DNA from 3 places in the Streptomyces sp. NPDC015125 genome. Region 2 is predicted to be linked to each of the others. Evidence: riboswitches for the same ligand, from Rfam matches in the RefSeq annotation. Region 2 holds a riboswitch; each other region holds the start of a gene.
What was found. A riboswitch is a leader RNA that binds a small molecule or an ion and turns the genes downstream of it on or off. The one in region 2 is predicted to bind cyclic di-AMP.
Positions count from the first base shown of each region.

Region 1: another riboswitch for cyclic di-AMP. It lies ahead of ACF088_RS37285 (transglycosylase family protein); the one in region 2 lies ahead of ACF088_RS32260 (M23 family metallopeptidase).
Region 3: another riboswitch for cyclic di-AMP. It lies ahead of ACF088_RS07070 (C40 family peptidase); the one in region 2 lies ahead of ACF088_RS32260 (M23 family metallopeptidase).

Region 1 covers NZ_JBIBVF010000029.1:9,661-16,960, reverse strand. The annotation lists gene ACF088_RS37295 (septum formation initiator family protein) at 1-227, opposite strand, end outside; gene eno (phosphopyruvate hydratase) at 384-1,670, opposite strand; gene ACF088_RS37285 (transglycosylase family protein) at 2,028-2,699, opposite strand; cyclic di-AMP (ydaO/yuaA leader) riboswitch at 2,707-2,919, opposite strand; gene ACF088_RS37280 (transglycosylase family protein) at 3,130-4,110, opposite strand; gene ACF088_RS37275 (cytochrome P450) at 4,408-5,793, opposite strand; gene ACF088_RS37270 (LysR family transcriptional regulator) at 5,900-6,775, opposite strand; gene ACF088_RS37265 (MFS transporter) at 6,918-7,300, shown strand, end outside.
Region 2 covers NZ_JBIBVF010000021.1:115,914-123,213, reverse strand. The annotation lists gene ACF088_RS32265 (GntR family transcriptional regulator) at 1-652, opposite strand, end outside; gene ACF088_RS32260 (M23 family metallopeptidase) at 915-1,694, opposite strand; cyclic di-AMP (ydaO/yuaA leader) riboswitch at 1,707-1,862, opposite strand; gene ACF088_RS32255 (M16 family metallopeptidase) at 2,074-3,456, opposite strand; gene ACF088_RS32250 (M16 family metallopeptidase) at 3,495-4,835, opposite strand; gene ACF088_RS32245 (DNA topoisomerase (ATP-hydrolyzing) subunit A) at 5,134-7,300, shown strand, end outside.
Region 3 covers NZ_JBIBVF010000002.1:453,804-461,103, forward strand. The annotation lists gene ACF088_RS07045 (adenosylmethionine--8-amino-7-oxononanoate transaminase) at 1-938, opposite strand, end outside; gene bioB (biotin synthase BioB) at 931-2,112, opposite strand; gene ACF088_RS07055 (8-amino-7-oxononanoate synthase) at 2,269-3,495, shown strand; gene ACF088_RS07060 (LysR family transcriptional regulator) at 3,653-4,567, opposite strand; gene ACF088_RS07065 (LysE family translocator) at 4,639-5,307, shown strand; gene ACF088_RS07070 (C40 family peptidase) at 5,594-6,067, opposite strand; cyclic di-AMP (ydaO/yuaA leader) riboswitch at 6,072-6,271, opposite strand; gene ACF088_RS07075 (hypothetical protein) at 6,550-6,858, opposite strand; gene ACF088_RS07080 (ATP-dependent Clp protease proteolytic subunit) at 6,864-7,300, opposite strand, start outside.

The DNA.
Region 1 (7,300 bases), on a different contig from region 2:
GCGTCCTGGGCCTTGCGGCGCTGGTCGGCGATGTCGGAGCGCTGGGAGACGTACTGCCTTATCGGGTACGCGAGGGCGACCACCAGGGAGCACATCACCAGCGCCAGCAGGGCGGCGCGGCCGGTGAGGCGGTTGCGGCGGGGCGGGCGGGCTCGGTAGACGCGGGCGGCGGCCTGCTCGCCGAGCGCCTTGAGTCGGGTCGCGGTCGAGAACCGGTCCGCGGGCACGTCGTCTCCCCTTCACTGACGGACGCCTGACTGCTTCAAGCAGGCACGTCCCCGGCAACGGTACGGGACCGTCGCCGGGGACGTACGGGGTGCTGGGCGGTTGTCTCGCCCGATCGGCCCCCTGCCCCGGTCGGGCGGGCAGCGGGCCGTCTGCGGTCAGCTGCCGTGGCGGAACCGCGGGAAGGCGGAGCGGCCGGCGTAGACCGCGGCGTCGTCGAGGATCTCCTCGATGCGCAGCAGCTGGTTGTACTTGGCGACGCGCTCGGAGCGGGCCGGGGCGCCGGTCTTGATCTGGCCGCAGTTGGTGGCGACGGCGAGGTCGGCGATGGTGACGTCCTCGGTCTCGCCGGAGCGGTGCGACATCATGCACTTGAAGCCGTTGCGCTGGGCCAGCTCGACGGCGTCCAGGGTCTCGGTCAGCGAGCCGATCTGGTTGACCTTCACCAGCAGCGCGTTGGCGGAGCCCTCCTCGATACCGCGGGCGAGGCGCTCGGGGTTGGTGACGAACAGGTCGTCGCCGACGAGCTGGACCTTGGCGCCGAGCTTGTCGGTGATGACCTTCCAGCCGGCCCAGTCGTCCTCGAACAGCGGGTCCTCGATGGAGACCAGCGGGTAGGCCGCCACCAGCTCCTCGTAGTACTCGGTCATCTCGGCGGCCGAGCGGTCCTTGCCCTCGAACTGGTACTTGCCGTCCTTGTAGAACTCGGAGGCGGCGACGTCCAGCGCCAGCGCGATGTCCTGGCCGGGGGCGTAACCGGCCTGCTTGACGGCCTCCAGGATGAGGTCGAGGGCCTCGCGGTTGGAGCCCAGGTTCGGGGCGAAGCCGCCCTCGTCACCGAGGCCGGTGGACAGCCCGCGCTCCTTCAGGACCTTCTTGAGGGTGTGGTAGACCTCGGCGCCCCAGCGCAGCGCCTCGGAGAAGGACTCCGCGCCGATCGGGGCGATCATGAACTCCTGGATGTCCACGTTGGAGTCGGCGTGCGAGCCGCCGTTCAGGATGTTCATCATCGGGACGGGCAGGACGTGCGCGTTCGGGCCACCGAGGTAGCGGAACAGCGGGAGGTCGCTGGCCTCGGAGGCGGCGTGCGCGACGGCGAGGGAGACGCCGAGGATGGCGTTGGCGCCGAGCGAGCCCTTGTTGTCGGTGGCGTCCAGGTCGAACATGGCCTGGTCGATCAGCCGCTGCTCGGTGGCGTCGTAGCCGACGAGCTCCGGGCCGATCTGCTCGATGACGGCCAGGACGGCCTTCTCCACGCCCTTGCCCAGGTAGCGGTTCGGGTCGCCGTCACGAAGCTCGATGGCCTCGAAGGCGCCGGTGGAGGCGCCGGACGGCACGGCGGCACGGCCGGTGCTGCCGTCGTCGAGGCCGACCTCGACCTCGACCGTGGGATTACCTCGCGAGTCGAGAATTTCGCGGGCTACGACGACGTCGATCGACGGCACGTTGTCTCCTTCGTGGGTGTCTGGCGTTCTGCGCACGAGCCTAACGGCCCCGGGTGCGTCCGCCTGCCCTTGGCCCGCTCCGTGGGACGGAACGGGCCGGAAAACTTCCCAAAGGCCCAGTTCTCGGGACATTTGAGGGCACTATTCACTGAACGGGAAAAAACCTGGAACGTAGCCGGTCACCGGCGTGCGGCCGCCTCGGCTGCGGCGGCCCGGTCACGGCACCGGACAGGAGAAACCCCGCCGCGACGCGCTGGGGGGAAGGGCGCGCCGGGCGGGGCGGTCTCACGGAGGAAGTGGTCTCACCGAGGAGGGGGGCCCGCCGCTCGAACCCGCCCGGTCCCGGTGAGAGGGGACTCAGACGTTGAGCTTCTGACCCGGGAAGATCAGGTTCGGGTTGCCGCCGATGACCGACTTGTTGGCCTTGTAGACGGACTTCCAGTCGGTGCCGTGCGCCTTGGCGATCTTGGCGAGGGTGTCGCCCGCCTTGACGGTGTAGTTGCCGTGGCCCATGGACTTGCGCTCGGTCGAGCGCGAGGCGTGCTGCTCGGGGGCGGCCGGGGCCTTCTTCGTCTCGGCCTTGGCGGAGCCCTGGTCCTGCTGGGGCGCGGACTTGGTCTGCGCGGAGCCGGAGGTGTCGACGTCGGCGGCGGGGCCACCGGAGGTCAGGTTGCCGGCACCGGCACAGGACCAGGCGCCCGGACCCTGGATGGCGAGGAGCTTCTCGGCGGCGGCGATCTGCTGGGACTTGCTGGCCAGGTCGGCACGCGCGGCGTACTTGGTGCCGCCGGCGGCGGCCCAGCTGGAGTTGGAGAACTGCAGGCCACCGTAGTAGCCGTTACCGGTGTTGATCGACCAGTTGCCGCCGGACTCGCACTGGGCGACCTTGTCCCAGGTGGAGACGGAGGCGGCGGAGGCGGAGGTGGCGCCCATCAGCGGGACGGCCACGGCAGCACCGGCGATGCCGGCGAGGGTGGCGACGCGGACGGCCTTGGACGGACGACGGTGCTTGCCCTTGATGATCAGCATGGTTGGTTCGTTTCCTCACCGACGCCTACGAGGTGAGCTGTCGGGTTCGGGCTGTGAGAATCGCCCGGCCGCGTGCGCGTGGCGCACGTGGCTTCACCCCAAGCCGGTTGACCCGCTTTCACGGGTGGGGCCGGCACTTACCTTGGGTCCCCCGCTCCTGCCTTCGGCGCTTGCGCGTCAACTGCCTCCGATCACCGGCAGGATTCGGCGTGTGATCAAAGGGCCCGCTTTGGCGAGCGGTCCTGACGTTAAGCAGTAATGGCCTTGGGGTTCAAACCCCACCATCTGAACCAAGTTGACCGTTTTTGATCACGAGAAGGTCACATACCCGCAGGTGAACCCCGGTTTGCCGAGGCGGCACACACCGGGGTCCACCACAGTCAACGAGACCCTTGTCTCACTTTCCCAAAAGCGGGCGAAGGGCGGCGAATTACCCCGCGTTGTGCCCGAGATCGAGCAGTTGGCCCGGCTTGATCAGGTCCGCGTCGGAGCCGATGACGTCCTCGTTGCGGTCATAGAGGGCGGCCCAGCCGCCGGACAGCCGGTGGGCCGCCGCGATGGCTGACAGCGTGTCACCCGGGCGCACGGTGTAGTCGCCATCGGCCGCCGGGCCGGTGCGCTCGGCGTCACCACGCGAGGCATGCCGGCCCCCGGAGGACCTGCCGCCGTCGTCGGCACCCCCGTCGCCCGCGCCGCCGCGGTGCTTGCCCTTCGCGGGCGTCTCCCGCGGCGTGCCGGTGGTGTCCGTACGGCTGCCACCGTCGGACGGACCGGCGGACGAGTCATCGGACGGCTCATCGGACCGCGACGGGTCGTCGGACGGATCGGCGGACCGCGACGGGTCGTCGGCCCGGTCGCCCGGCGTTGCCGGGTCGGAGGCCTCGTCGCCGGGCTCGTGCGTCCCGGCGGAGTCCGAGGCATCGGGCGAAGGCGTCGGGTCGGACGGCTCGTCGCCGGTCCCGTCGTGCGTCCCGGCGGAGTCCGAACCGCCAGGGGTGCCGGACTGGCCGGACGTGTCCCAGGGGTCCGACGAGCCGTCGGCGTCCGACGGGTCGGGCGAGGGAGTGGCGGTGCTGCCCGGGTCGACCTCCGGCGCCTGGCCGCCCTTGGTCAGACCGGCGCTCACCGCACAGCTCGACCAGACGTCCGGACCGCGGTGGTCGAGGATCGACTCGGCCACCGCGATCTGCTGGGAGCGGCTGGCGAGGTCGGGGCGCGAGGCATAAGCCGAGCCGCCGTAGCTGTCCCACATCTCCTGGGTGAGCTGCAGCCCGCCGTAGTAGCTGTTGCCCGAAGCCGCGCTCCAGACGCCGCCGGTCTCACACTGGGCGACCTTGTCCCAGGTCGCGGTGTCGGCGGCGTGAGCGCCACTCGCGGCGAGCAGCGGCAGGGCGAAACCTGCGCCGGTCACTCCCGCCGTGACAAAGATGGCCGGTGCCTGGCGGGGTCGACGATGTCGGCCGTTCCCGGAACGCATGCGGATGCCTTTCGCGCGGCGGTTGAGTTGTACGACGAGCTCTGCGAGCTGCTCGACGGGTACCCGCCCGGCCGACGCGCACGAGGCGCACCGTTACACCGGTCCCCCACATCACCGCTTCGGCCGATCGGGTGAAGCCCGTCGATCGTCGGTGGAAAGGTAGCCGGGGTCACGGGTAGTCACAAGTCGGTGTAGTGCAGATCACGCGAAGGTCACGCGCCTGACTCTCTGTCACTTCTGACCTTGTTGCTGGTCAGGGCGTTCGGGCGGGAACTCCACCGGCAGCGACCGCAGTCCGCGCATGATGAGCCCGCCGCGCCAGCGCAAGGCGTCCGGTTCCACGGCGAGCCGGAGGTCCGGGAGCCGGGTCAGCAGCGTCGCCAGAGCGGTCTGTCCTTCGAGCCGGGCGAGCGGCGCACCCAGGCAGTAGTGGATGCCGTGCCCGTACCCCAGGTGCTGGTTGTCACGACGGGTCAGATCCAGGACATCCGGCTCGGCGAAGCGTGCCGGATCGCGGTCGGCGGCGGCCAGCACCACCAGGACCGGGTCGCCCTTCGCGATCCGCTGTCCGCCCAAGGTCAGCTCCTGCGTCGCGAACCGCCAGGTCGCCAGCTCCACGGGGCCGTCGTAACGGAGCAGTTCCTCGATGCCGGTGGTGAGCAGATCGGTGTCGCCCGCCGTGATCGACTTCTGCAGCAGCTCGCGCTGGGCCGGGTGGCGCAGCAGCGCATAGAGGCCGTTACCGATCAAGTTCACGGTCGTCTCAAAACCGGCAAACAGCAGGATGAAGGCCATCGCGGTGACCTCGTTCTCGGTGAGGTGCTCGCCGTGGTCCGAGGCCCGGATCAGACCGGAGATCAGATCCTCGTCCGCCTCCGCGGTGTCGCCGAGGGACTCGCGCTTGCGGTGGATCAGCTCGGCGAGATAGCCGCGCATCTTCTTCACGGACCGGGCGACACCGCCGCGCGGGCCCCCGCCGTGCCGGATCATCATGCCCGCCCAGTCGCGGAAGTCGTCCTGGTCCTCGCGCGGCACCCCCAGCAGATCGCAGATCGCGTAGATGGGCAGCGGGAAGGCGAACTCATGGATGAGGTCGGCCTCGCCCTTCGCCGCGAACCGGTCGATGAGGTGATCGGTCAGCTCCTGGACGCGCGGGGCGAAGGCGGCCACCCGGCGCGGGGTGAAGGCCTTCGAGACCAGCCGGCGCAGCCGGGTGTGGTCCGGGGGGTCGATATTGAGCAGATGGGTCATCAGGTTGGCGCTGCGCTCACCGGGGATGCCGACCTTGCCCTTGCCGTGCGCGGCCTCGCTGTGGTGCACCGGGTTCTTCGACAGCCGGCCGTCGGCGAGCGCCTGCCGTGCCTCGGTGTAGCGGGTCACCAACCAGGCCTCGACGCCGCTGGGCAGCTCGGTCCGGTGCACCGGCGCATGCTCCCGCAGCCAGGCGTACGCGGGGTAGGGGTCGGCGGCGAACTCCCAGGTGAACAGCTCGGGGGCGGGCGCGGCGGCGGGGCAGCCCGCGGGGGCATCGGCGGCGGGGGCGGGGCGGCCCGCGGGGGCGCCGGCGGCGGGGGATGGACGGCCCGCGGGGTCGGGGGCGTCGGGCTTGTCGTGCACCTTCCGACCGTAACCGGTGGGCGCACCGTGGTGCGCCCGCGCACCGGCCGGCCCCCACCACACCCCCACCACACCCCCTGCGCTCCCCCGGAACCGCACCCCCTCGTTACGCCGGATCCACCCCCAGCCCCGTCAGGAACGCCACGGCCGCCGGCGACGGGCCGAGGCCGCTCCACACCACCCGCTCGGTGCGTTCGGGAGCCGGCCGCACCCGCACGATGTGCAGCCCGGCCAGCTCGGCGGCGATGGCCTCCGGCACCATTCCCACCCCCAGGCCCGCCCGCACCAGCTTCGCCAGGAACTCGACGGTGGTCACCTCGAACGCCACCTCCGACGTGAGCCCCGCCGCGCGGAACGCCGCATCGCGCTGCCGGCGGGCCGCGGACCCCGCCGTGAAGTCGACAAAGGTCTCCCGCGCCATCCGCGACAGCGTGGTCCACTCCCGCTCCGCCAGCGGATGCCCCGGCGGCACCACGGCGACCAGTTCACCGCGCGCCAGCTCCTTCTCCCGTACGCCGACGGTGCGGGCACCGGGCACCAGCCCGACGAAGGCGACATCCAGGACGCCCTGCCGGACCTGTTCGAGGAGCCGGTCACTCATCTCCATCTGCAGACTGATCCGCACCCCGGGACAGCGCGTCCGGAAAGCGCCCAGCTCACGGGCCAGATCCACGGCCGCGACGGTGGAGATCGCGCCGACCGCCAGCCGCCCGCGTACCTCCCCGGTCGCCGCCGCCACCTCGGCACGGGCCCGTTCGGCCGCCTCCAGCGCCTGCCGGGCCACCGGAACGAAGGCCTCACCGGCGGCCGTCAGCCGGACGCTGCGGCTGGTCCGGTCGAAGAGCCGGGCCCCGAGCTCCTTCTCCAGCCGGGCGATCTGATGACTGAGCGCGGACTGCACCACATGGCAGCGCTCGGCGGCCCGGGTGAACCCACCGGTCTCGGCCACCGCGACCACATAGCGCATCTGCTGGAGCTCCATACGCACCGATCCTAAGCACCAGCGATCTCGATTTTCGATGGATGCGATGACAATGATGTGTTGGACTCATCGATGAGACGGGCCCAGGCTGGGAGACGCCCGCCGCCACGGTGGCCGTGGGCGCGGCAGGGGAGGGCATGTCATGGAGACCGAGCGCATACCGGAGGCGGCCGACGGGGGCCCGGCGGATCCGCGGCCGGGCCCGGGGCGCGGCATGCTGCTGCTGATGTCGGTCGCCGCCGGACTGTCCGTCGCCGGCAACTACTTCGCCCAGCCGCTGCTGGACGTCATCGGCCGCGATCTGCACCTCTCCTCGTCCACCGCCGCACTGGTCGTCACCGTCGCCCAGGTCGGCTACGGCCTCGGCCTGCTGCTGCTCGTCCCGCTCGGCGATCTGCTGGAGCGACGCCGGCTCGCCGTCACCCTGACCGCGGCGACCGCGGCCTTCCTCACCGTCACCGCGAGCGCGCCGAACGCCGCCCTCCTGCTGACCGGCACCGCACTGACCGGACTGACCTCGGTCGC
Region 2 (7,300 bases):
GATCCCTCACCTCTGCCTTGGCGGGGCGACGGAGCCGGTACACCGGGAGGGAGCGCTCGACATGAGCCGCCATCAGGGCGCGGGCCCGTTCCGCATCCCCCCGGGCCACCGCGTCCAGGACCGCACCGTGTTCGTCCCACGACTCCCCTGTACGGGCGGGCAGTTCCACGATGTACACCCACTCGATCTTGCGCCGCAGCTGGGTCAGCAGCGCCGTCAGACTGGGGCTGCCGGCCGCCTGGGCCAGCGTCTCGTGGAACCATCCGTCCAGTTGGCGCAGATCCGCTGGACTGCCGTGACGGGCCCGCTCTCGGCCGAGCCGTACCAGGCCGCGGAGCACTTTGAGGTGGGCCGGGCTACGGCGGGCGGCCGCGCGGGCGGCGCCCAGCGGCTCCAACAGGGCGCGGACGTCGAGGAGATCGGCGGCCTCCTGGTCGGTGAGCTCGGCGACGCAGGCGCCCGCGTGGTGGCGGGTGGTGACAAACCCTTCGGACTGCAGGGTCCGCAGCGCTTCACGGACCGGCACCCTGGAGACGCCGTACCGGGCCGCAAGGATTTCTTCGATCAGCCGGCTCCCCGGCGCCAGCGCACCGGAGACGATGTCATCGCGAATCGCCGTGCACACCGCATGAGCGGAAATATGGCCTCGCATCTTCCGTGCCTCCGCCGTAATCCCCTGGAAACGCCGCCGGTCGGCGACTTTTCCGTGACTCTATTCGACCGGAACGCCTTTCCGGCGGACTCCGGTTATTCATGGAAATTTTTTGGCCGGAAGTTGGCGGGGGCGCGGCGTATCCCCTGCACACCGACCGCGGCGCCGGATACGCCGAAGCCCCGGCCGTGGAGCCGGGGCTTCGGGCGGATGCTCGTGCGGCGCGGGCCCCTGGAGGCGCGCAACCGGACGGGGCGGGAGATCAGACGTTGACGCCGTGCGAGCGCAGGTACGCGACCGGGTCGATGTCCGAGCCGTAGTCGGCGCCGGTACGGGCCTCGAAGTGCAGATGCGGGCCGGTGGCGTTGCCGGTGGCACCGGAGAGGCCGATCTGCTGGCCCGGGGTGACGTGCTGGCCGACCGAGACGCCGAGCGACGAGAGGTGACCGTACTGGGTGTACGTACCGTCGCTCATCTTGATCACGATGTTGTTGCCGTACGAGCCGCCCCAGCCTGCCTCGACGACGGTGCCCGTGCCGACGGCGTGAACGGAGGTGCCGGAGGCTGCGTGGAAGTCGATGCCGGTGTGGCTGCCCGAGGACCACAGGCCGCTGGAGGCCTTGTACGAGGTGGACACGTAGGAGTCCGCCACGGGGGCTACGAAGGTGTTGAGGCGCTTGCGCTCCGCCTCGCGGGCGGCGCGCTCCTTGGCCTTGCGCGCGGCCTCGACGCGCCGCTTGGCCTCCTCGGCCTGCTTCTTGGCCACGGCCTCGGCCTTCGCCTTCGCCGCCGCGGCCTCCGCTTCGGCCTGCTGCGCGTCGGCCTGGGCCGCGACGTGGTTGGCGAGCTCGTCACCGAGCACGACGGCCTGCTGCAGACCGGTGTCGTGGGTGCGGGCCTCGTCCGTGGCCGCCAGCGCCGGCGAGGCCACGGAGGCGACCACACCGCCGGCCGCGAGGGTGGCTATGCCGGCGATGTTGCGGGTCGTCCGAACGGGGCGGCTCGTACGACGGTGCTTCCCGGTGGCACGGATGAACGCCATGTACTGGCTTGTCCTTTCCCTCCTTCTCGCCTACCGGGTTAGCTGACGGGTTCGGAGCAGGAAGGTCTCCTACGGGCTCCTCCGGAGGGGAGTCCGATTCACCCCAAGGGACTCTGGGTCCCCGGCTCCCCTGGCTCGCGCCGTACGGGGACTCGGCGATGACTGTCCGGTGCCACGGTTGTGGCGGACTTGTGACGAACAGCCGGACCGACGCTAAACGGGGCAACTTTCAATCGGCAAACAGAACCGCTTTTTTGTGCGGGATGCCACAAGAACCGAGGCGCCGGCCGCAACAAACCGGACATACGGCAACTCCCGCGGCAGACCATCGCCACGGGAGTTGCTTTGTCGATATGTGACCTTCCGTCACATGAGGAAATTAGCCGCTGACGACCGTCACCTCACCGATGCCCAGCGCCTTGACGGGCTCGGCGATCTGCGCCGCATCGCCCACCAGGACCGTCACCAGCCGGTCCACGGGGAAGGCGTTGACGGCCGCCGCAGTCGCCTCGACCGTGCCGGTCTCCGCGAGGCGGACGTACAACTGCGCCTGGAAGTCGTCCGGCAGGTGCTGCTCGACCTGATCGGCGAGGGTGCCCGCGACGGCTGCCGCGGTCTCGTACTTCAGCGGCGCGACCCCGACGAGGTTCTGTACGGCGACGTCCCGCTCGTCGTCCGTCAGCCCCTCTGCCGCAAGGGTGCGCAGCACGTTCCACAGGTCGTCGAGCGCCGGGACGGTGGAGGCGGTGTCGACCGACCCGCTGATGGCGAGCAGCGAGGCACCCGTGGCCCCCTCGGGGGACGTGGGAGCGGTGGAGCGAAGCACCTGGCCGAAGGCGCGCACCCCGTAGGTGTAACCCTTCTCCTCGCGCAGAACACGGTCCAGACGGGAGGTGAGGGTGCCGCCCAGGCAGTACGTGCCGAGGACCTGTGCGGGCCACACCCGGTCGTGCCGGTCGGCACCGATACGCCCGATGAGCAGCTGCGTCTGGACGGCGCCGGGGCGGTCCACGATCACCACACGGCCGGTGTCGTCGCCGACGATCGGCGAGGCCTTCAGCGGCTCGGCCGTCGAGCCGCTCCACGCGCCGAGCGTCTCGGCGAGCGCGGCGTCCAGGTCGACCCCGGTGAAGTCACCGACGATGACGGCAGTGGCCGTGGCGGGCCGTACGTGGGCGTCGTAGAAGGCGCGGACGGCCGCGGCGTCGACGCGTCCGACGGTCTCCTCGGTGCCCTGGCGCGGCCGTGACATACGGGACGTGGCCGGGAAGAGCTCCTTGGACAGTGCCATCGCCGCACGCCGGGCCGGGTTGGCGAGCTCGTGCGGGATCTCGTCGAGACGGTTGCGCACCAGCCGCTCGACCTCGCTCTCCGGGAAGGCGGGCGCGCGCAGCGCGTCGGCGAGCAGACCGAGCGCACGCGGCAGCCGGGACGCCGGCACCTCGAGGGAGACCCGTACGCCGGGGTGGTCGGCGTGCGCGTCCAGGGTGGCGCCGCAGCGCTCCAGCTCGGCGGCGAACTCCTCCGCGTCGTGCTTGTCGGTGCCCTCGGACAGGGCACGCGCCATGATCGTGGCGACGCCGTCCAGGCCCTCGGGTTCGGCCTCCAGCGGAGCGACGAGGTTGATCTCGACGGCGACGACCTGCTGGCCGGGGCGGTGGCTGGTCAGGAGGGTGAGCCCGTTGGGCAGTTGGCTGCGGTCGGGGGCCGGGAAGGCCCACGGCCTGGGCGCGCCGCCCTGGGGCTGCGGGTGAAAGTCCATGCTGCTCACGGGGGAATCGGCGTGGGTGGTGGCGTCGCTCACTGGTCCGCCTCCCCTTCCTCGGTCTCGGCGGCGTCGGTCGGCTCGGTGGGCTCGTAGACGAGCACCGCGCGGTTGTCGGGGCGCAGCCGGGCCTTGGCGACCGCCTGCACCTCCTCTGGAGTGATGTCCAGAACGCGCCGCACGGCGGTCAGCGCCAGCTGCGGGTCGCCGAACAGGACGGCGAAGCGGCACAGTTCGTCGGCGCGGCCGCTGACCGTGGCCAGCCGGTCCAGCCATTCGCGCTCCAGCTGGGCCTGTGCCCGCTCCATCTCCTCGGGGGTCGGGCCCTCGGCGGCGAAGCGGGCCAGCTCCTCGTCGACCGCGCGCTCGATGCCGGGGACCTCCACGCCGCCGGACGTCTTCACGTCCAGCCAGCCCAGCGAGGGTGCGCCGGCCAGCCGCAGCAGGCCGAAGCCGGCCGCCACGGCGCTGCGGTCACGGCGCACCAGCCGGTTGTACAGGCGGGAGGACTCGCCGCCGCCCAGTACGGTCAGCGCGAGGTCGGCGGCGTCCGCCTCACGGGTGCCGTCGTGCGGCAGACGGTAGGCCGCCATCAGCGCCCGGGCGGGCACGTCCTCCTCGACGACTTCGCGCAGCTCGCCGCCGATGACGTCGGGAAGGGTGCCGTCCCGCGGCGGCTGCTTGCCGTCGTGCGCGGGGATCGAGCCGAAGTACTTCTCGACCCAGGCCAGCGTCTGCTCGGGGTCGATGTCGCCCACGATCGACAGGACGACGTTGTTGGGCGCGTAGTACGTCCGGAAGAACGCCCGCGCGTCCTCCAGGGAGGCAGCGTCCAGATCGGCCATCGACCCGATGGGCGTGTGGTGGTACGGGTGGCCCTCGGGGTACGCCATGGCCGTCAGCTTCTCGAAGGCCGTGCCGTAGGGGACGTTGTCGTAGCGCTGGCGGCGCTCGTTCTTGACGACGTCGCGCTGGTTCTCCATGGACTCGTCGTCGAGCGCGGTCAGCAGCGAGCCCATCCGGTCGGCCTCCAGCCAGAGCGCGAGCTCCAGCTCGTGGGCGGGCATGGTCTCGAAGTAGTTGGTGCGCTCGAAGCTCGTGGTGCCGTTGAGCGAACCGCCAGCGCCCTGCACCAGCTCGAAGTGTCCGTTGCCCTTCACCTGCGCGGAGCCCTGGAACATCAGGTGCTCGAAGAGGTGAGCCAGGCCCGTACGGCCCTTGACCTCGTGGCGGGAGCCGACGTCGTACCAGAGGCAGACCGCTGCGACCGGGGTCAGGTGGTCTTCGGAGAGCACCACGCGCAGGCCATTGGCCAGCCGGTGCTCGGTCGCTGTCAGGCCGCCGGAGCCGGCTTGTTCTGTGGCCGTGTGACCCATGGGCATGTACGTCCCTTCGATCCGCTTGCGAGGAAGTTCTGTCACTGTATGCAAGCGCGTCGGCATCTGGCGAAGTCACGGGGCGGCCGGCCCCGGACGTGCGCCGTGCGCGACCCCGCAGGAGCCGAAGGGGGAGTCGCGGTCGGCGTTGTCAGTGGCGCGGTCCACAATGGTCCGCGTCAGACTCAGACATACTCGCGGGTCGATCCCTCAGCTGGTTGACCCGACTGGTTGACCGTTGTTCGATGTCGCCTTCCCGGCATCGGCAGTAGACGCAGCAGAAGGAGCCGCAGCCGCGATGGCCCGCCGCAGCACGAAGACCCCGCCGCCGGACGACTTCGAGGAGAGGATCCTCGACATCGACGTCGTCGACGAGATGCAGGGTTCCTTCCTCGAGTACGCGTATTCGGTCATCTACTCGCGCGCCCTGCCGGACGCCCGGGACGGTCTCAAGCCCGTGCACCGCCGCATCCTGTACCAGATGAACGAGATGGGGCTCCGACCCGATCGCGGTTACGTCAAGTGCGCCCGCGTCGTCGGCGAGGTGATGGGTAAGCTCCATCCGCACGGCGACGCGTCGATCTACGACGCTCTGGTGCGCATGGCGCAGCCGTTCTCGATGCGGCTGCCGCTCGTCGACGGCCACGGCAACTTCGGTTCGCTGGGCAATGACGACCCGCCCGCCGCGATGCGGTACACCGAGTGCCGGATGGCGTCCGCGACGTCCCTGATGACGGAGTCCATCGACGAGGACACCGTCGACTTCACGCCGAACTACGACGGCCAGGAGCAGGAACCGGTCGCCCTCCCTGCCGCGTATCCGAACCTCCTGGTCAACGGCACGTCCGGCATCGCCGTCGGTATGGCGACGAACATGCCGCCGCACAACCTGGGCGAGGTCATCGCCGCGGCCCGCCATCTGATCAAGCATCCGAACGCCGATCTCGACACCCTGATGCGCTTCGTGCCGGGTCCGGACCTGCCGACGGGCGGCCGGATCGTGGGCCTCGGCGGCGTACGGGACGCGTACGAAAAGGGCCGCGGCACGTTCAAGATCCGCGCGACGGTCACGGTGGAGAACGTCACCGCCCGCCGCAAGGGCCTGGTCGTCACCGAACTCCCCTTCACGGTCGGCCCCGAGAAGGTCATCTCCAAGATCAAGGACCTGGTCGGTTCGAAGAAGCTCCAGGGCATCGCGGACGTCAAGGACCTCACCGACCGCGAGCACGGCCTGCGGCTGGTGATCGAGGTCAAGAACGGCTTCAACCCCGAGGCCGTATTGGAGCAGCTCTACAAGCTCACGCCGATGGAGGAGTCCTTCGGCATCAACAACGTCGCGCTGGTGGACGGGCAGCCGCTGACGCTGGGCCTCAAGGAGCTGCTGGAGGTCTACGTCGACCACCGCTTCAACGTGGTGCGGCGGCGCAGCGAGTTCCGGCGGACCAAGCGGCGCGACCGTCTCCACCTCGTCGAGGGCCTGCTGACGGCCCTGGTGGACATCGACGAGGTGATCCGGCTCATCCGCTCCAGCGAGAACAGCGCACAGGCCAAGGAGCGGCTGATCGAGCGGTTCTCGCTGAGCGACATCCAGACGCAGTACATCCTCGACACCCCGCTGCGCCGGCTGACCAAGTTCGACCGTATCGAGCTGGAGTCGGAGCGTGACCGGCTGCAGGACGAGATCGAGAAGCTGACGCAGATCCTGGAGTCGGACGCCGAGCTGCGCAAGCTGGTGTCCGGCGAGCTGGCCGCGGTCGCGAAGAAGTACGCCACGGACCGGCGGACGGTTCTGCTGGAGTCGGCGGGCACCTCGGTCGGCGCGGTGCCGCTGGAGGTCTCCGACGACCCGTGCCGGGTGCTGCTGTCCTCGACGGGGCTGCTGGCGCGTACGGTCGCCGGGGACGTGGCCTTCGACGCCGACGCCAAGCGCGTCAAGCACGATGTGATCGTCTCGGCGGTGCCGGCCACGACCCGCGGCGAGGTGGGCGCGGTGACGTCTCTGGGACGGCTGCTGCGGATCTCGGTGATCGATCTGCCGCACCTGCCGGAGACCGCGACGGCGCCCAGTCTCTCCGGCGGCGCGCAGTTCGCGGAGTTCCTGACGCTGGAGGACGGCGAGGAGCTGATCTGTCTCACGACGCTCGACGAGTCGTCGCCGGGCCTGGCGCTCGGCACGGAGCAGGGCGTCGTCAAACGGGTGGTGCCCGACTACCCCGCCCACAAGGAAGAGTTGGAGGTCATCACCCTCAGGGACGGGGACCGCATCGTGGGCGCGGCCGAGCTGCGCACCGGTGAGGAGGACCTGGTCTTCGTCACCAGCGAGGCGCAGTTGCTGCGCTATCCGGCGTCGCAGGTGCGGCCGCAGGGCCGGCCTGCGGGTGGCATGGCGGGCGTCAAGCTGGCGGAGGGCGCGAAGGTGATCGCGTTCGCCGCGATCGATCCGGCCTCCGACGCCATGGTGTTCA
Region 3 (7,300 bases), on a different contig from region 2:
ACCGGCAGTGCCCCGCGGGAGATGCCGTCGGCGATGGCCGTGGTGCACAGCGTCGCCGCCAGGGTCAGATAACCGCCGGTCAGGGCCTTGCCGAGACACATCACATCGGGTGCGACGGCCGCGTGGTCGGCGGCGAAGAGCGCGCCCGTACGGCCGAAGCCGGTGGCGATCTCGTCGAAGACGAGCAGCACGCCGTGCTCGTCGCAGGCCTCCCGCAGCACCCGCAGGTAGCCGGGGGAGTGGAACGACATCCCGCCCGCTCCCTGCACCACGGGCTCCACGATCACCGCTGCCAGCTCCTCGGCGTGCCGGCCGATCAGCTCCCGCAGATGTGCCGCATACGCCGCGTCGGGCGCGGCGTCGAAGCCGGCCGGCGGTGCGTCCGCGAAGATCTGCCGTGGCAGCACCCCCTGCCACAGCTCATGCATACCGCCGTCCGGGTCGCAGACCGACATCGGCTGCCAGGTGTCGCCGTGATAGCCGCCCCGCCAGGTCAGCAGCCGCTGTTTGCGCGGCTTGCCGAGCGAGCGCCAGTACTGCAGGCACATCTTGACGGCGACCTCGACCGACACCGAACCGGAGTCGGCGAGAAAGACATGCTGCAGCGGCTCCGGGGTGAGGTCGACCAGCCGCTTCGCCAGCCGCACGGCGGGCTCATGGGTGAGCCCGCCGAACATCACATGGCTCATCCGCTCCAGCTGGCCCCGTGCGGCGTCGTTGAGCACCGGGTGGTTGTAGCCGTGCACCGCCGACCACCAGGAGGACATCCCGTCCACCAACTCGTCCTGGCCCTCGACCGGTTCGGCCAGCCGGAGCCGGACGCCGGATGCCGACTCCACCAGCAGCGGTGCGGCCTTGCCGGGCATCGGCCCGTAGGGATGCCACACATGCTGCCGGTCGAGCGCGAGCAGCGCGCCGGGGGTGAGTGGCTCAGGCATTGGGCGGAAGGTCGGTACCGGCGCCGCGGCGGCGCACCGATACCAGGTCGCGGCGGGTCTCGTCGGACGGTGCCGGGACGGTGGCGGCCGGGGTTCCGGCGCCATCGGTGGCCGCCGGGGCACCGGCGTCCTCGGCGGCGGCCCCGGTGACCGCTGCGTCGCCGCACGGCCTGCGGTGCTCGGGCAGCGTCGTGGTGTCCGAGCCCTCGACCTCGAAGCCGGCGTCCTCGATCATCGCGAGGTCGTCCTTGCCGGCCTGCCCCTCGCTGGTCAGGTAGTCGCCCAGGAAGATGGAGTTGACCAGGTGCAGGGCGAGCGGCTGCAGGCTGCGCAGATGCACCTCACGGCCGCCGGCCAGCCGCACCTCGATGTCCGGGCAGACGAACCGCACCATCGCCAGGATGCGCAGCGCCCGCTGCGGGGTGAGGTTCCATTCCTTGGCGAGCGGGGTGCCCTCGAAGGGGATCAGGAAGTTCACCGGGACGGAGTCCGGGTCCAGCTCCCGCAGCGCGAAGACCACATCGACGAGATCGGCGTCGCTCTCGCCCATACCTGCGATCAGCCCGGAGCAGGCGGACATGCCGGCCGCCTGGGCCTGCTGGACGGTGGACACCCGGTCCGAGAAGTCGTGTGTGGTGCAGATGTCGCCGTAGGTGGCTTCCGAGGTGTTGAGGTTGTGGTTGTACGCATCGGCGCCCGCCGCGCGCAGCCGCCCCGCCTGGCCGTCGGAGAGCAGACCGAGGCAGGCGCACACCTCCACGCCCTCGTTCTGCTCCTTGATGGCGGAGATGGTCTCCGAGACGCGGTCCACGTCCTTGTCCGTCGGGCCGCGGCCACTGGCCACCAGACAGACCCGCTTGGCGCCGCCGGCCACCCCGGCCGCGGCCGCCTTGGAGGCGTCGTCGGGCTTGAGCCAGGTGTACTTGAGGATCTCGGCCTTCGACCCCAGCCGCTGGGAGCAGTACGAGCAGTCCTCGGGGCACAGGCCCGACTTGAGGTTGACGAGATAGTTGAGTTTGACCCGCCGCCCGAACCACTGGCGGCGCACCTTTCCGGCCGCGGCCACGACATCGAGCAGTTCGTCATCGGAGGTGGCCAATACGGCCAGTGCCTCTTCGCGGGTCGGCAACTCGCGCCGCAGTCCCTTGTCCACCAGTGTGTTCAGCAGGTCCATGGCGTTGATCCTCGCGTACGCCACCGTCCCCGGCAAAGGAGGATTCCCACAAGGAGCCACGATCGAGGTGTGTGTATCGCCACACCGTGGGCCTGCGGAACGACCGCTAACGTCTATCGACAGCCCACAATCGAGGCCGACAGACGAAGGACGCCGATGCCGCAGGACTCCGCCCCGCCGCTGCTGTGCGACACCTCCCCGGCGAGGCCCGCCGAGCCTTGTGCCGAGCCGGGCAGCCCGGCGTACGACGCGGCCTTCGACTGGCTGGATGTGGCCAGTGCGGAGCGCCGTCACGCCGGGCTGGTGCGCACCCTGCGTCCCCGCCCGGCCGACTCCCCGCTGCTCGATCTGGCCGGTAACGACTATCTGGGACTTGCCCGGCATCCCGAGGTCACCCGTGGCGCGGCCGAGGCCGCGCACCACTGGGGCGCCGGCGCGACCGGCTCCCGGCTGGTCACCGGCAGCACCGAGCTGCACGCCCGGCTGGAGACGGAACTCGCCGCATTCTGCGGTTTCGAGGCCGCTTTGGTGCTGTCCTCCGGCTATGCCGCAAATCTCGCCGCGGTCACCGCGCTCACCGCCCCCGGCACCCTGATCGTCTCCGACGCCGGCAACCACGCCTCGCTCATCGACGGCTGTCGGCTCTCCCGGGCCCGTACCGAAGTGGCCCCGCACGCCGATCCGCACGCCGTACGCGCCGCGCTGACCGGCCACGACGGCCGGGCGCTCGCGGTGACCGACTCGGTGTTCTCGGTCGACGGGGACGCCGCGCCGCTCCCCGCGCTGGCCGAGGCCTGCCGGTCGCGGGGCGCCGGACTTCTCGTCGACGACGCACACGGACTGGGCGTGCTGGGCGACGGGGGCCGTGGCGCGCTGTGGGCGGCCGGTCTCGCCGGTGACGGTGATGTGGTGACCACCGTGACGCTCTCCAAATCGCTCGGCTCCCAGGGCGGTGTGGTGCTCGGCCCGGCCCGGGTCATCGAGCATCTGGTCAACACCGCCCGGTCGTTCATCTTCGACACCGGTCTCGCCCCGGCGGCGGTCGGCGGCGCCCTCGCCGCGCTCCGGCTGCTGCGCCGCGAACCCCAGCGCGCCACCCGGGCCGTCGCGGTCGCCCAGGGGCTGTACGACCGGCTCACCGCGGCGGGCCTGACGGCGGTACGTCCCGATGCGGCGGTGATCTCCGTCCGCGCCCCGTCGCCGGAAACGGCGCTCCGCTGGGCCGCCGACTGCCGTGCGGCCGGACTCGCGGTCGGCTGCTTCCGGCCGCCGTCCGTACCCGACGGTATCTCCCGGCTGCGGCTCACCGCCCGCGCGGACCTGACGGACGACCAGCTCGACACGGCGGTCGGCACGATCGTGGCCACTGCGCCGACGGACTGACCGGGTGCGGACGGTCTGCGCCCGGCGACCGTCCGCACCCCGGCACGGCGGCCGCCCCGGTGGCAGGCCGCCGTCCGCCACGGCAACCGCCGTCCGCAGCGGCCGTCATACGCCGCAGCAGCCGTCATGCCCGTCGTCACGCCGCGGACGTCCGTCGTCACGGCCCGGGCGAGTGGCGGAGGAAAGCCCCGCGCAACAGGGCCCGCAGGGTGTCCGCGGCGGGGGTGCCTCGGGGGCGGTAGGCCACCGAGATCCGGCGGTGCAGCTCCGGTGGGCCCAGCCGGCGGACCCCCAGCGGCGTCATCGACCCCTCCGCCACCATCTCCGGGACCACCGCCACCCCGAGCCCGGCGCTCACCAGCGCACACACCACCGCATAGCTCGGCGACTCGCAGCGCACCGCCACACTCGCCCCGGCGGCCGCCAGCGCGGCCTCCACGCCGCGCCGGTTGGGGTTGGCCGGCGCCATGCTGACCAGTGGCTGACCGGCCAGCTCGGCAAGCGGCAGTCGTCCGGAGCCCGCCGACAGGGCATGACCGGGCGCCGTGACCAGCACCAGCTCCTCGGTCAGCAACGGCTCCAGACGCACTCCCTCCGGCGCCGGCATCGCCTCGCCCGGCACATACTCGTGCGTCAGCGCCAGATCGACCTCACCCAGCGCCACCGCCGCGCTCGCCTGCGGCGGGACGTACTCCGTCACGCTCAGCTCCACATCGGGGTGCGCCCGCCGGAACGCGCTGAGCGCGGGCGGCAGCAGATGGGTGCCGGCGGTCATGAACGTCCCGACCCGCAGCCGCCCGCCGGACAGCCCCGCCAGCCGGGACAGCTCGTGCCGCGCCTGATCCAGTTCGTCGAGGACCCGCCGGGCCCGTACGAGCAGCAGCTCACCGGCCGCCGTCAGCCGTGCACCCCGATGGTGGCGCACCAGCAGGGCCGCTCCGGTCTCCCGCTCCAGTTTGGCGAGCTGCTGCGAGAGCGCCGGAGCGGTGTAGCCCAGCCGGGCGGCGGCCCGGGTGATCGAACCGGCCTCCGCCACCGCTACCAGGGCGGCCAGCCGGGTGGGGTCGTACATAAGAATCTCTTTAGGCTCACCAAGAACATTGCCAATAGCCATTAAAGCCTCTGACCGGCGAAGCTGCTCTTATGGACGGACAGCTGATCGCCTTCACCGGAGTCGCCGCGGGCATGGTCGCCATGCCGGGCGCGGATTTTGCGGTCGTGGTGCGCAATGCGCTCGACTCTCGCCGGGCGGGGGTGGCGGCCGCCGTCGGCGTCGCGGGCGGGCTGCTGGTGCACACCGCCCTGGCGGTGGCCGGTCTCGCGGCGGTGCTGGTCGCCGTGCCCGCACTCTTCGGCGCGGTCCAACTCCTGGGCGGCGGCTATCTGTTGTACCTCGGTGCCCGCGCCCTGACCGCGGCTGCCCGGCGTCCGGCGGCCACCACGGACGGCACGGCCCGCACGGCGGCGGACGCACCGGCCGACGGCCGCCCGCCCGCCGCTCGCCCGGGCGCTGCGCAGAGTCTGCGCCAGGGGTTCTTGACCAATGCCCTCAACCCCAAGGCGCCCGTCCTCTTTCTCAGCCTGCTCCCGCAGTTCGTTCCGGCGGGAGCGCCCGCACTGCCCCGTACGCTGCTGCTCGCCACGATGGTCGTCGCCATGGGGCTGGTGTGGTTCCCCGCCGTCGCGCTGCTGGTCGACCGGCTGGGCGTCTGGTTGCGCCGCCCCTCGGTGGCCCGGGCCCTGGAAGCCACCACCGGTGCGCTGCTCACGGCTCTGGGAGGCATCCTGCTCGTCGAGCTGGCGGTGTCCTGAGGGCGGTGCACCCAGGGCTGTTCCACGGGGGTGTGGCGGGCAAGGACCCGGCGACCGGCAGGGGGCAGGACGGCCCCGCGCCCCGCGGCGAGGGCCGGGGCGGCAGCGTCACCGATCCATCCGCGGGCGGGCCGTTCCCACGGCGGGCAATGCCCACGGCGGGCAATGCCCTCGGTGGGCATTCCCCACCGAGGCGGACGCGGCAGCCCGCTGCGTGGCGAAGCGAGCCCGGTCAAATCGGCCGTACACCCTGGCAATTGACCGATCGTGAGAGGACTGCCCAGGGTCAGCCCACCCGCCCGTACCAGACCGAACGGCTCCAGATCCGTTCCAGCCGCACCACGCTCCCGGCCTTGGGCGCATGCCACATCCGGCCCCGGCCCGCGTAGATGCCGACGTGGTAAATGCCGCTGCGCGAATGGAAGAAGACCAGATCGCCGCTTCGGCGCGCGCCGGCCGGGATGTGCCGGGTGCGGCCGTACTGCGCGGCGGCGGTGCGTGGCAGCAGCCGGCCGGCGCGTTTGAACGAGTACAGCATCAGCCCCGAACAGTCGAAGGCGTGCGGGCCCTGGGCGCCGTACCGGTAGGGGGCTCCGCTCTTGGAAGCCGCGATCCGCAGCGCATGCGCGGACACGGATGCGGCTTCGGCATTCCCGGCCGCTCCTGGAGCGACGCTGGTCCCGCCGAGCGTGACCAGCGTCAGAGCGGTGACGGTGCCGGCGCGCGCCAGCAGATTCGGCGTATGCATGCGCATGGTCATGCGCAAACCCTTCGTCAGCCGCCTGCGAAGGAAGACCTGTCGGGTTCGGGCAGGCGAAGATGCCCGGCCGTGCGTACGGCTTCACCCCAAGGAGCCCTCGGCCGTGTAGGCCGGGACCCCGTCCTGCTCGGGTCCTCCGCTCCCGCCGGTCCACGTCGTCGACCGGACGTCCGGCACGGCGGCGGGATTAGGCGCCCGTCCGGACCGCCCCGTCGCTGTGGCGGGGTCTTGTCGTCGAAGGGATCGTCACGCACCTGGCACCCGAATTCCGAGCTGAAAATGCCGTATGTGAGATGGGTCACAATTGACCCGAATGGTTAGATTTGTTCCCTCAGGTGCCGCGGCGCGGGGTGTTGCACCCCGCGGACCAGGGGCGAAACATCCGGGACCGCAGGAAATGTGCCCGCACCGCGCAATTCGTCGCCTCCTCAGATCGGGTGCGGACGCTACGCCGTCTGCGCAGCCGCTGCGCGTGTGCCGGGTCAGATTTCCTCGGGTGGCGGCATCGCCACCAGCCCGGCCCGGCGCTCGCCGTCCAGCACCCGCAGGGCCCGGGTCAGCGTCGCGCAGTGCAGTTCGCTCTCGCCCCGGCTGTGCATCAGCGTCAGTGCGTCCCGTAGCCGGGTCGCCTTGCCGACCAGCGCCTGGGCGGCCCGCAGCCCGCTGTAGGTGCCACCGCAGCGGGCCGGGTTGATCCGGCCGAGCAGGTCGAGCACCTCCAGGTAGCTGTCGACGAGTTCACCCTCCGCGCGGGTCAGTGCGGGCAGCGGCGGCGGTTCGGGCGGCAGCATCGGGCTCACCGCGCCACGGGCTGGAGCGCCGACGGCTTGCGGTTGCGGGTGATCTGGTCGATCAGGCCGTACTCCTGGGCGGCTCGGGAGTCGAAGATCTTGTCGCGCTCGATATCGGTGGCGATCCGCTCCCGGGTCTGCCCGGTGTGCTTCGCCAGCATCTCTTCCAGTACGTCGCGGGTGCGCAGCATTTCCTTCGCCTGGATCTGCAGGTCGCTGGCCTGCCCCTGGACGGGTTCGCTGAACGACGGCTGATGGATCAGGACCCGGGCGCCGGGCAGCGCCAGCCGCTTTCCGGGTGTGCCGGCGGCCAGCAGTACCGCGGCGGAGGAGGCGGCCTGCCCCAGGCAGACGGTCTCCACGTCGCACGACACGAAGTGCATCGTGTCGTAGATGGCGGTCATCGCGGTGAAGGAGCCGCCGGGGGAGTTGATGTAGAGCG